DNA from 3 places in the Actinoallomurus bryophytorum genome. Region 1 is predicted to be linked to each of the others. Evidence: riboswitches for the same ligand, from Rfam matches in the RefSeq annotation. Region 1 holds a riboswitch; each other region holds the start of a gene.
What was found. Region 1 has a riboswitch for S-adenosylmethionine ahead of FB559_RS41590 (GNAT family N-acetyltransferase). Riboswitches for the same ligand answer to the same signal wherever they lie in the genome.
Positions count from the first base shown of each region.

Region 2: linked by a shared signal. The riboswitch ahead of FB559_RS24730 (aminotransferase class V-fold PLP-dependent enzyme) and the one ahead of FB559_RS41590 (GNAT family N-acetyltransferase) in region 1 are both predicted to bind S-adenosylmethionine.
Region 3: linked by a shared signal. The riboswitch ahead of thrC (threonine synthase) and the one ahead of FB559_RS41590 (GNAT family N-acetyltransferase) in region 1 are both predicted to bind S-adenosylmethionine.

Region 1 covers NZ_VFOZ01000003.1:64,049-68,125, forward strand. The annotation lists gene FB559_RS41585 (intradiol ring-cleavage dioxygenase) at 1-591, shown strand, start outside; gene FB559_RS41590 (GNAT family N-acetyltransferase) at 588-1,193, opposite strand; SAM riboswitch class I at 1,200-1,288, opposite strand; gene FB559_RS41595 (endonuclease/exonuclease/phosphatase family protein) at 1,313-2,281, opposite strand; gene FB559_RS41600 (hypothetical protein) at 2,432-4,077, opposite strand, start outside.
Region 2 covers NZ_VFOZ01000001.1:5,263,229-5,267,305, forward strand. The annotation lists gene FB559_RS24725 (SseB family protein) at 1-1,217, opposite strand, end outside; gene FB559_RS24730 (aminotransferase class V-fold PLP-dependent enzyme) at 1,365-2,618, opposite strand; SAM riboswitch class IV at 2,656-2,769, opposite strand; gene FB559_RS46300 (transglycosylase domain-containing protein) at 2,856-4,077, opposite strand, start outside.
Region 3 covers NZ_VFOZ01000001.1:1,817,261-1,821,337, forward strand. The annotation lists gene FB559_RS08550 (MoaD/ThiS family protein) at 138-416, opposite strand; gene thrC (threonine synthase) at 413-1,657, opposite strand; SAM riboswitch class I at 1,673-1,846, opposite strand; gene FB559_RS08560 (alpha,alpha-trehalose-phosphate synthase (UDP-forming)) at 2,027-3,448, shown strand; gene FB559_RS08565 (RNA polymerase sigma factor) at 3,455-4,006, opposite strand; gene FB559_RS08570 (serine/threonine-protein kinase) at 4,061-4,077, shown strand, end outside.

The DNA.
Region 1 (4,077 bases):
AAAGGCGTCGGCACCGAGTCGACGGTGCTCGGGCCGTTCCACGTCGTCGAGTCGCCGCCGCGGCCGCTCGGCGCCGACATCTCACTCGACGGCAGGGGAGAGGCGTGCCTGGTCACCGGGCGTGTCACCGGCCCCGGCGGCGAGCCGGTCGCCGGCGCGACCGTCGACGTGTGGCAGGCGGACGCGGACGGCTTCTACGACGTGCAGAAGCCGGGCGAGGTGCCGCGGGCGAACCTCCGCGGCCTGTTCACCACGGACACCGAGGGGACCTTCTGGTTCCGCACCATCGTGCCGCGCCACTACCCGATCCCCGACGACGGCCCGGTCGGTGCCCTGCTCGAGGCCACCGGCCGTCATCCGTACCGGCCCGCGCACATCCACTTCATCGTGCGGGCCCCCGGATACGCGCCGGTGACCACCCACGTGTTCGCGGCCGACAGCGCGTACCTCGACTCCGACGCGGTCTTCGGGGTGAAGCCGAGCCTCGTACGGGAGTTCGCCGTGGTCGAGGATCCGGCACGCGCCGCCGAGCTGGGCCTGCCGGACCGGTTCCGTACCGTCGACTTCGAGATCGTGCTCCTCTCGGCCTAGGCGGCGAGGCGCGCGGCCAGCGCGGCCTTGACGGCCGGCCACTCGCCGGCGATCACGGAGAACATGGCCGAGTCCCGCAACAGACCCTCCTCGCCGGGCGCCCATGACGGCGACCAGCTGCGCAGCACGCCCTCGAAGCGCGCGCCGAGCCGCTCGATCGCCCGACACGACCGCCCGTTACGCGCGTCGGTCTTGAGGTCGACGCGGACCACGCCCAGCGTCTCGAACGCGTACGTGAACAGCAGGAACTTCGCCTCGGCGTTGATCCCGCGGCCCTGCGCCGACGCGGCGAGCCAGGTCCAGCCCACCTCGATGGCGCGCAGATCGTCACTGCCGGGCCAGGTCCGCGGGTCCCACAACGCCGTGCACCCCACGGCCCTCCCGTCTCGCACCCGGACCTGCGCGAACGGGGTCAGCCCGTCGCGAGCGAGCTGCGCCGACACGTACGCCTTCACGTCGGCGGCCCGGGGGACCAGGGTGAAGCCGTAGGAGGAACGGTCCTCCTCCGTGGCCAGCGCCAGGTCCGGCACGTGGCTCATCGAGAGCGGCTCCAGCCGTACGAGCGATCCGTGCAGGACGGGAACATCGAGGCGCGTGCCCATGGGTACTCCTCATCGTTCCTGGCGTTGGCACCTTGCCGCGGGGCAGGTTGCCGGACCGTCATCGGGCCAGGTCCCTCGGATCCTCTGGATGATTCGCCGTGGACTTTATCGCATGCCGGTCAGGCCTGCCCGGAGGTCAGGCGCGTCAGCAGCAACGCGTGGTCGGAGGCGGGAGCGTCGCGACGTGCCGGTGCGTCGTCGGTGACCGACGGAAGCGGCCGGGTGTGCACCATGTGCACCTCCTGGGTCTGGGCCAGGAGCGTCTGGCTGGCCAGGATGTGGTCGATCAGCTCGCCACGGCCGCGGTAGATCCGGGAGTACCGCTCGTCCTCCGGGATCCGCGGGGCCAGGTTCCACAGCCGCGACGCGTCTCCGCCGTCGGGCCGGTCGGCGCCGAGGGTGCCGAGCTCGCTACCGGGCGGGCCGAGCAGGATCTGGGTCGTGGCGGCCTGGGGCTCGTCGTTGAGGTCGCCGAGCACCATCACCGGCCGGGTACGCCCCTGCGCGTCGAGGAGCCGGTCCGCGAGCGCGCGTACGGTTACGGCCTCGGCGGTCCGGCGGTTGAGCGCGTAAGCGGCGTACCGGGCGCGTTCGCCTTCGTCCCTGGGCGCGAAGCGGCTGCTCTTCCCATCGGAGGGGAAGCTCAGCAGCTTCGACTTGAGATGGCAGGCGATGAGGATCAGCTCTTGCCCGGGCGCCTCGACGCGTACGGCCAGGGCACCCCGGCCCATGCGGGAGATGTGGGTCCCCGAGTCGTCGGTCTGCGTCGCCCCCAGTTGCCCGGGGAAGTCGGCCGCGTCGGCGAGCACCTCTATGGGCAGCCGGCTGAGGAAGCCGACGCGGATGGGATGCGCCGCCTCGAAGTGTTCGGAGGTGACGTGCCGCCACTCGCCGCCCAGCAGCGCGGCCAGGTCACCGAGGGCGTCCGGGTCGCCCACCTCCTGCACGGCGAGGACGTCCAGGCCTGCCTCGTCGATGGTGGTGGCGAGCCCGTGCAGCTTCTTGCGGTACACGGCCTCGCTGCCGGGACCGAAGTCGGCACCGGGCTTGAACAGGTTCTCCAGGTTCCAGGTCCCCACGACGGTCATGTCCCGCCCCCTTGCCGGCCGGGCGCCGCCCCCCGCCGGCGCGCAGGGTCGGCCCAGGCCGTACCCCTGCGCTTCACGGTCGCAGATCAAATGGGGTTATAGGCGGATATGGCCGGGTCAGGCCTTCGGCCGGGCCGGCCGACCTCGCGGTCAGTTGCGGCTGAGGCCGCGGGTGATGCTCGCCACCACCGCGATGGCCAGCAGCCAGCCGAAGATTCGCAGGGTCGTCGCGATCGCCAGTATGCCGCCCTGCGGATCCCACGCCTGTTCCTGGCCGAGGCCAGGGGCCGGCAGCATCAGGTCCAGCGCGTACAGGCCCGCGTGGAACACCGGATGATCCTGCGGTCTCGCGGGGGCGGGCTGGTGGAGATGGAAGAACGCCCAGCCCACGATCAGCACGCCCACCAGCCATCCGACCGCGCGGCCGGGTGCGTAGCCGTAGCCCGCCAGTACGTCCTGGAACCAGCCCCAGGACCGTGCCCACCACGGCCGTTCGTTCGTCCGGGATCTCATCCGGGCCAGCAGGACACGCCGCGCCTGCTCGTCGTGGCCGAGCCGCCGGTAGTAGGCCGCGAGCTGCTCGTACGGCTGCGCGCGGTAGGCGTCCATCCGGCGCAGCCATTCCAGCCGCCGGCCGGCCGGAAGGTACGGGTCAAGGCCCTCGTAGGTGAAACCGTCCAGCACCAGCCGCCGCGGCCACGAGCCGGGGTCGTCGCACAGGACCCCGATGTTCGCCCGGTACATGCTGATGCCGCCCTCGGCCTGGAAGCCGTCCTGGCAGTACATCCCCTCCGTCACGGCCATCTGGTCGGCGGTCAGGGCGTTGCCGCCGGGGTTCGCCAGGTCCGCGCCGTCGAATCTGAGCCGGCCGCCGATGCGCACCCCCAGCAGGCGTATCTCGCCCTCGGCCCGGAAGCCGCCAGAGCAGAACATGGTCCCGGCGACGGTCATCCGGTCGGCGTTGAAGGCGTAGCCGCCGGGGTTGGCCAGGTCCGCGCCGTCCAGGTTGACCTGGCCGCCGACGTGAGCCCCCAGCAGGCGGACCTCACCCCGGGCCTGGAAGCCGTCACGGCAGAACAGGCTCCCGGCGAGCTTCAGCCCGTCGGCGTTCAGCGGGGAGCCGCCGGGATCGCTCAGGTGCGCGCCGTTCAGGTCGAGTACGCCGCCGATGCTCGCTCCCACCAGGCAGACCTCGCCCTGCGCCTCGAATCCGTCGCGGCAGATCATGTGCCCGGCGAGGGTCATGCCCTCGGCGCTCAGCGCCTTGCCACCGGGGTTGGCCAGATGGGCGCCGCCCAGCTCGAACTGGCCGCCGATGCTCGCGCCCACGAGACGGATCTCGCCCTGGCCACGGAACCCGTCGCGGCAGAACAGGTTGCGGCTGAGGGTCAGCCCGTCCGCGTCCAGGGCGTAGCCGGATCTGTCGGCCAGGTGCGCGCCGACCAGTCCGACGCTTCCCTCGATGTGCGCGCCGTTCAAGCTGAGACCGCGTACGTGGGAGCGGGTCAGGTCCAGACTGCGGGTCCTCGCCTCGGACAGGTCGAGCCCGTCGTCGAGCCGGCACCCTCGTAGCCGTACGGACTGCCTGATCTCCGCGTCCCGCAGGGCGAGCCTCCCGACGATCTGCGCGCCGGACAGCCGAAGCGCCGCGACCCGGCCGGCCACGGGCGAGAACGCGCCGCTGAGCAGCTCGGTGATCACCTCGGCGCGAACCTGCCGTGACGGACCCCAGTCGTCACCCGCGGACACCTCGTCGGGGTCGGAGTCCTCGCCGCCGAGTCGCACCGGCTCACCGC
Region 2 (4,077 bases), on a different contig from region 1:
AGCACGAACGGATGGCCGCCCATCGCGTCCCGCATCCGGCCCGGCCCGGTGTAGAGAGGCACGACCGGGCGCCCGGAGGAGTCGTCCATGTACCACTGGAACCCCGGCCGTCCGGGGGCCAGCAACAGGTCCCCGCCCTCGACGACCGGCACCCAGATCTGGCGTACGCCCAGCAGGGTCCGCAGGAACTCCTTGCGGTCGCCCCGCGAGGCCGCGTCGAGAAGCGTGCGCTCCTCGGCGTCGAGCGGCGTGAACTCCGCCTCCGCGGTGAAGTGCAGCACGACGGGCGACTCGTCGACCTCGAAGGGCCCGTCGAGCGGCCGTGGCTCGATCGGCGGCGGCCCATCCGGCACGGGTGCGTCCGGCAGCGGCGGAGCGGCCTCCGGCGACGGCAGGGGAGGAAGGGGCGAGACCGGCTCCGCGACCGGAGCCGGCACCGGCACCGGAACGGGCGCCATGGGAGCGGGCGGCACCGGAACGGCCTGCGGCGGTGGCGGAGGAACGGCGTCGGGGAGCGGCGCCGCCTCGGGTACGAGTGAGGCGCCGTCGTGGGCCGGCGGGGGTGGAACGGCACCGTCGTGGGCGCGCAGCGGCGGAACGTCGCGCATGGTCACCGACAGCAGGTCGTCCGAGGCCGTGCCCGGATGCGGCACTTCTTCTCCGGGCGGGGCCGGCGGGACGCCGTGGTCCGACGCGAGGGGCGGCGGGGTCTGCGCCTGTTCGCCGTCCGGCAGTGGCGGCGCGGCGTGGAGGGACCCTGTCTCCGCCGCGGGCGGCGGAACGTCCTGTGGTGGGGACTCGCCCGGGATCGGGGCGATGCCCGCGGTGAGCTGACCGATGAACCACGCGGGCAGGTAGCCCTCGATGGGCAGCCCGGAGTTCAGCGCGAGCCACCACTCCTGGTCCGGCCACGTACGCGCCATGTCGGCCAGCGTCATGCGGACGAACTGCTGGTAGGTGGGGCCGAGGCAGGCCTGCCCGGCCTCACTGGAGGTGTAGGCGAGCACATGCGTGCGCCCGTCGCGACTGCTCGTCGGCCAGGTGAACGCCGCCGGGTTGGCGGAGTTCGGATCGCCCTCGCCCGGCGGCAGTGGAACGTGGAGTTCAGCCCCGCTCACGAGTGCGAAGTAGGCGTCTTGGTCGCCATCGCGCAGCGCGTCACGGAGCTGGTGCTCGAGTTGGTTCGCGGGCTCCCACGCGTCGGTCAATGTCGCCACCCCCCGGAAGCTCGATTGCGGAGGCGTCCACCGTACCCGGATGAAACCGGCGGTGCTGCGGAGTATGCCGAGTCGGGTGGGACGGCGGGGTGCTCTCCGGACATCTGCCCCGGCTTCTCGCCGTGCCGCGCGGCCGACATGCGTGTTTCAGCCAGCGAGTCGGCGCAGTGCGGTCAGCAGCCGGTCGATGTGCCGCTCGGTCGTGCCGATGCCGAAGCTCGCGCGCAGGGCGGTGCCCTCGCCGCCCTGGCAGTCGCCGGATCCGTCGGCGAGCAGCCGCCGCAGGAACGGATGCGCGCAGAACTTCCCGTCGCGTACCCCGATGCCGTACCGGTCCGACAGCTCGACGGCGATCGCGCGTGAGTCACGGCCCTCGACGACGAACGACACGATGCCGACGCGCGGGCTCGGCTCGCCCCACAGGGACAGCTCGCGTACGCCGGGGATGGCGGCCAGGCCGTCGCGCAGGCGGTTCAGGAGCCGCTCCTCGGTCGCGACGAGAGCGTCCCAGTCGGTGAGCGCCTCGCATGCCGCGGCGAGCGCCACGACGCCGAGGACGTTCGGGGTGCCGGCCTCGTGCCGCTGCTGCGGGTCGGCGGACCACCGCACCTGGGCCTCGTCCACGCCCGCGGTCGCGCCGCCGCCGAGGAGATAGGGCTCGGCGGCGCGCAGCCAGTCGGCCCGGCCGACGAGGCAGCCCGCTCCGAACGGCGCGTACAGCTTGTGCCCGGAGAAGGCCACGTAGTCCACGTCGAGCGCGGTCATGTCGAAGGGCCGGTGGGGTACGGCCTGCGCCGCATCCACCGCGATGCGGGCGCCGTGCTCGCGGGCGACGTGGGAGAGCTCGGCGACCGGCCACAGCTCACCGGTCACGTTGGAGGCCGCCGTGACGACGAGCAGGCGCGGACCGGCCGGCGCCGACCGCAGCGCCTCTCCGGCCGCGGCGACCGCCTCCGCCGGGGACCCGGGCGCCGGCAGCCGTACGACCCGGCTGCCGCGCTGCCACGGGAGCAGGCTCGCGTGGTGCTCGGTCTCGAAGACCACGACGGTCGTGCCGGGGGGCAGCGCGTGGGCGAGGAGGTTCATCGCGTCGGTCGTGTTACGGGTGAACACCACCGCGTCACGCTTCCACGCCCCGACGAAGTTTCGTACGGTGTCCCGCGCTTGTTCGTACCGGTCGGTCGTCACCTGAGAGGCGTAACCCGCCCCCCGGTGCACGCTGCTGTAGTACGGCAGGGCCGTGTCGATGGCGTTCCGCACCGCCTCGAGACAGGGCGCGCTCGCGGCGTAGTCGAGGTTGGAGTAGGGCACCGTCCCACCGGCGGAGACGGGTACGGGGACGTCCTCGCCGACGACGCGCAGGGCGGAACGAACGGGCGGGAGATCGATGACAGCGGACAAGGCACGCCCTCCAGCGGGACCATGGGACCCCGCGAGGGGTCCGCGCTTGCCCGGCACGATCGTGCCGGACCTGGTCATCACCCGGGGCACCCCGCCACGGACGGAGGGTTGCCGGCCAGCTAGCCGGGGCTTGACGCTGGCGCTCGTGACCTGATGGAGAGAATACAACACCCGCCCGAAGTGACCGCTTTGAGCCTCGTAGGAGGCCCAAAGCGGCTTCGGGCGGGTGGTCCGCGATCAGCCGGACAGATCCGGGAAGGCGTCGCTCTGCCGGTGCCGCTGGGGGGCGCCGGTCGGCGGCGGCTCGCCCGGCGGCCCGGTCGGGTCGCCCGTCGGCGGCGGCACCGGATGCGTCGGCTCGCCCGTGGGCTGTGAGGGTCGCGACCCGGACGGGCGCGGGCGCGGCACGGTCGGCCCGGCGGGCGACCGCACGCCACCGCCGCCGGTGTAGACCGACGGTGAGCCGAAGGACTTGGGCGGCAGGTCCAGCACCCGGTCGGCCTGCACCATGTACGAGCGCCAGATCCTCGCCGGCAGGTCACCGCCGTAGATGGTGTAGCCGGGGATGCTGAGCGGCTTGTTGTCGGTACGGAAGATCCCCACCGAGGCCGCCAGCTGCGGCACGAACCCGTTGAACCAGACCTGCTTGCCGTCACTGGTCGTGCCGGTCTTGCCGGCCGCGTTGCGGTCGGGCAGAGCCGCGTTGGTGCCGGTGCCCGCGTCGACGACCCGCTGCATCGCGTACGTCGCGTCCCGCGCCACGGTCTGGCTGAACGCCTTCCTCTGGGTCACGTCCGGCTTTCGGGTCTTGCCGTCGTTGTCGCTCACCGACTTGATCACGTGGGGCGCGTGATAGGTGCCCTCGGCGGCGAACGTCGCGTAGCCGGCCGCCTGCTGCTCGACGCTGACGTCCGCGACCCCGAGCGGCAGCGTGGCCGCGTCCTTGTGCGGTTCGAGCTGCTTGTCCGGGATCCCGGCCTTCTCCGCCGTGGCCACCACCTTGTCGAGCCCGACCTTCTGGCCCAGGTTGATGTAGGCGGTGTTGATCGAGTCCTGTGTCGCGGTGACGAGGTTGACCATGCCGAAGTTCTCGTTCTGGTCGTTGTGCAGCGCGACCCCGGCGAACGTCTGCGGCGAGCTGCCGTCGACGTAGGTGTTGAGACTCTCGCCGTCGGTCAGGGCGGCGGCGAGGACGTAGGGCTTGAAGCCCGAACCGGCCTGGACCTTGGCGTCGAAGGCGTTGTTGAACTGCTGGTCGATGTAGTCCTTGCCGCCGTAGAACGCGTTGATCTCGCCGTTGGAGGGGTTGATCGAGACGAGCCCGGTCAGCACTTTCTTCGGGGTGCCGGCCGGGGTGTTGCTCAGGACCGCCTGCCGCGCGGCGGCCATGAGGTCCTTGTCGAACGTCGTCTTGATCTTCAAGCCGCCCATGTTGATCTGGTTGTCGGTGTACCCCATG
Region 3 (4,077 bases), on a different contig from region 1:
CCGACCATACACACGGCTACCGTCCGTGGAACACCCTTTACCCAAGATGATCGGACGGCCGATCCTGGTCAATCAAGGATCATTGAAATGGGAACTTTGCCAAGTGAAGGGAAAAACGCCCTGACTCGCTCGTATGCCTAGCCGCCGGCCACCGCGGGGATGATCGAGATCTGCGCGCCATCGGGCGTAACGGTGTCGAGTCCGTCGGCGAAGCGCACATCCTCTTCACCCACGTAAACATTCACAAAACGGCGGATCTTGCCGTTTTCATCAAGGATTCGGGCAGCAATCCCGGAGAAACTGGCGTCCAGGTCGGCGACGACCTCTCGTACCGTCGCTCCCGAGGCCTTCACCTCGGACTCGCCACCCGTGTAGCTGCGCAGGATCGTGGGGATTCGCACGCTGATCGAGCTCATGCCAGGCCCGCCTTTCGGAATGCGTCGAACGAAGGGGCGATGTTCGCGGACGGCCGGGCGACCGCCGCGACGGCGTCGAGAGTCTTCAGTCCGTCGCCGGAGTTGATCATGACCGTCTCGGCGGCCGGGTCCAGCGCGCCCGAGGCCACCAGCTTCCGCAGCGAGGCCAGGGTGACGCCACCGGCCGTCTCGCCGAAGATGCCCTCGGTACGGGCGAGGAGCCCGATGCCCTCGATGACCTCCTCGTCGGAGACGTCCTCGATGGCACCGCCCGTCCGCCGGACCGCGTCCAGGACGTACGGACCGTCGGCCGGGTTGCCGATGGCCAGGGACTTGGCGATCGTGTCGGGCTTCACCGGCCGTACGACGTCGTGCCCGGCCTTGAACGCCGCGGCCACCGGCGAGCAGCCGGTCGCCTGGGCGCCGAACACCTTGTACGGCTTGTCCTCCACCAGGCCGAGCGTGATGAGCTCCTGGAACGCCTTGTCGATCTTGGTGAGCTGCGCGCCGGAGGCGATCGGCACCACGATCTGGTCGGGGAGGCGCCAGCCGAGCTGCTCGGCCACCTCGTATCCGATCGTCTTGGAACCCTCGGCGTAGTACGGGCGGACGTTGACGTTGACGAACGCCCAGTCCTCCTGCTCGCCGGCGATCTCGGAGGCCAGCCGGTTGACGTCGTCGTAGTTGCCGTCGACGGTCACGAACGTCCCGCCGTACACCGCGGTGGCGACGATCTTCTGCTGCTCGAGGTTCGAGGGTACGAACACCGCGCTGCGGATGCCCGCGCGTGCCGCAGCGGCGGCCACCGCGTTGGCGAGGTTGCCCGTGGACGGGCAGGCCAGCACCTTGAAGCCGAGCTCGCGCGCGGCCGCCAGTGCGACTCCGACGACCCGGTCCTTGAAGGAGTGCGTGGGGTTGCCGCTGTCGTCCTTGACCCACAGCGACCGCAGGCCGAGCGACTCGGCGAGGTTGTCGGAGCGGACCAGGCGGGTGAAGCCGGGCTCGGTGTTGGGTGTCTCGGTGACGTTCGGCGGCACCGGAAGCAGGTCACGGTAGCGCCAGATGTTGCGGGGACCCGCCTCGATCCGCTCACGACTCACGTTGGAGTAGTCGTAGGTGACCTCGAGCGGGCCGAAACACTGCTCACAGGCGTAGCGCGGGCCGAGATCGTAGGACTGTCCGCACTCACGGCAGGTGAGTGCGGTCGCGGGGCCGAGGTTCGGGACGGCAGTCAGCGACATGGAGCGAGGCCTCTCTCCTCATCTTTACTCGTGCCACCTTGGTCACGAGCCGGAGTTGGCACCTGTCCCGGGCGGCCTCGCGTCAGATTCGGCGAGTTGCGGCGCGGCGATGGCCGCGCTGATGACCGCATGTCCGGGAGGGTTGCCGGGGCTTCAACGGGCCGGTCCCTCCACCCCTCTGGATGAGCGGTATTAAGTTGTATCGGGAATTGTATACGCGACTGACCGGTTCTTGGCCAGCCGGGGTCTCAGGTCACGAGACGCCCCAGAGTACGAATACCACCTACGTACAGCAACCGTATGGTTACGAATCGGGCAGCTGCCGACCTTTGGCGATCGCTGTTAACAACGGCCGGTTACCCTCCCCCCATGGCTGACACGCAGGTGCTCGTCGCATCCAACCGCGGCCCTGTCTCGTTCTCGCTGGCCGACGACGGGACCCTGTCGATGCGTCGCGGTGGCGGCGGTCTCGTCTCCGCCCTCGCCGGGCTCAGCGGTGACATCCTGTGGATCTGCGCCACTCTGTCGGACGCCGACCGGGCCGCCGCCCGGCGCGTAGCCGACGGGCGGCTGGACGTCCCGGACGTCGGCGCGGTCCGGATGCTGGACATCCCGGCGGGGACGTTCCACCGGGCCTACAACGCGGTCGCCAACTCGACACTGTGGTTCGTGCACCACATGCTGTTCGACACGCCGAACAAGCCGCACTTCGACGCCCGTTCGCGCCGCGACTGGCAGTCCTACGAGGCGTACAACGCGGCGTTCGCGGACGCGCTGGCCCGTGACGCCTCTCCCGGCGCGAAGATCGCCGTGCAGGACTACCACCTCGCGCTCGTCCCCACGCTGCTGCGCGAGCGCAGGCCCGACGTGAAGATCACGCACTTCTCCCACACGCCGTGGGCCCCGCCGGAGTACTACCGGCTGCTGCCGGACGACATCGGGCGGCAGGTCCTGGAGGGCATCCTCGGCGCCGACCACGCCGGCTTCCAGACCGAGCGGTGGGCCGAGGCGTTCCTCGACTGCTGCGCCGCGGTCCTGCGGGCGAGCGTCGACCGCCGGGCGCGTACGGTCTCCCATCGCGGGCACGTCACGCGTGTCGGCGTGCACGGCCTCGGCGTCGACGGCGACGCGCTGCGCGCACGCGCCGCCGAGCCGGACGTGACCGCCCGCGCCGCCGCGCTGCGCGAGCAGGTCGGCGACCGGCGGCTCATCGTGCGCATCGACCGCACCGAGCTGTCCAAGAACATCGTGCGCGGCCTGGCCGCCTACCGCGAGCTGCTCGCCAAGCACCAGGAATGGCACGGCCGGGTCGTGCACCTGGCCTTCGCCTACCCGTCGCGGCACGACCTGCCGGAGTACCGGGAGTACACCGCGGCCGTGCAGCGGATCGCGGCGGAGATCTCCGATGAGTTCGGCCGTGACTCGTGGGATCCGCTGATCCTGCAGGTCAACGACGACTATCCGCGCTCGCTGGCCGCGTACGGGATGGCCGACGTGCTGCTGGTGAACCCGATCCGCGACGGCATGAACCTCGTCGCCAAGGAGGGCCCAACGCTGTCACGGAACGGCTGTGCGCTGGTGCTGTCCGGCGAGGCCGGTGCCGCCGGCGAGATGTGCGACGACGCCATCATGGTGAACCCCTACGACGTGACACAGACCGCCGAGGCGCTGCACCAGGCGCTGCTCATGCCGCCGGACGAGCGCGCCGAGAGGTGCAAGCGCCTCGCCGAGGCGGCCACCGCCCTGCCCCCGCAGCGCTGGCTCGCCGACCAGCTCGCCGCCCTGAGGTAGCCCCGGTCAGGTGTAGCTGTCGCCGAGGGACTGGCGTACCTGCTTGCGGGCCTCGTGGATCCGTGACTTGACCGTGCCGAGCGGCAGGTTGAGCTGGGTGGCGATCTCGCTGTACTCCAGCTGGGACACGTCGCGCAGCACCAGCGCCTCGATGAGGTCGGGCTTGCGGCGCTCCAGGTCCTCCATCGCGTCGAGGATGTCCACGCGGGAGCCGGCGATGACGCTCGTACGGCGCGGATCGGGACGCTGCTCCGGCAGCTCGCCGGCCTGCTCCATCGAGCGGCGCTTGAGCGAGCGGTAGGTCGACCGCGCGGAGTTGGCCACCACGACGTGCAGCCACGTGGTGAAGCGCGACCGGCCCTCGAAACGGTTGATGTTCCTTGCCACCTGCATCAACGCGTCCTGACACGCTTCCTCGGCATCCTGTCTGCACGGCAGGAACCGCGCGCAGTGCCGCAGGACGTCGGGCTCGATCACTCGCAGTAGTGCGTTGAGAGCCTCCCGGTCTCCGTCGGCGGCCCGCTGAGCCAATTCCTCAGTCCGCTCGTCGTACGCCATGACCTGTCCTCGCCCTCACCATCGCCCCGTATTGGGCATGATACGGGGGTGTCCATGCCTCCGGCCGTCGG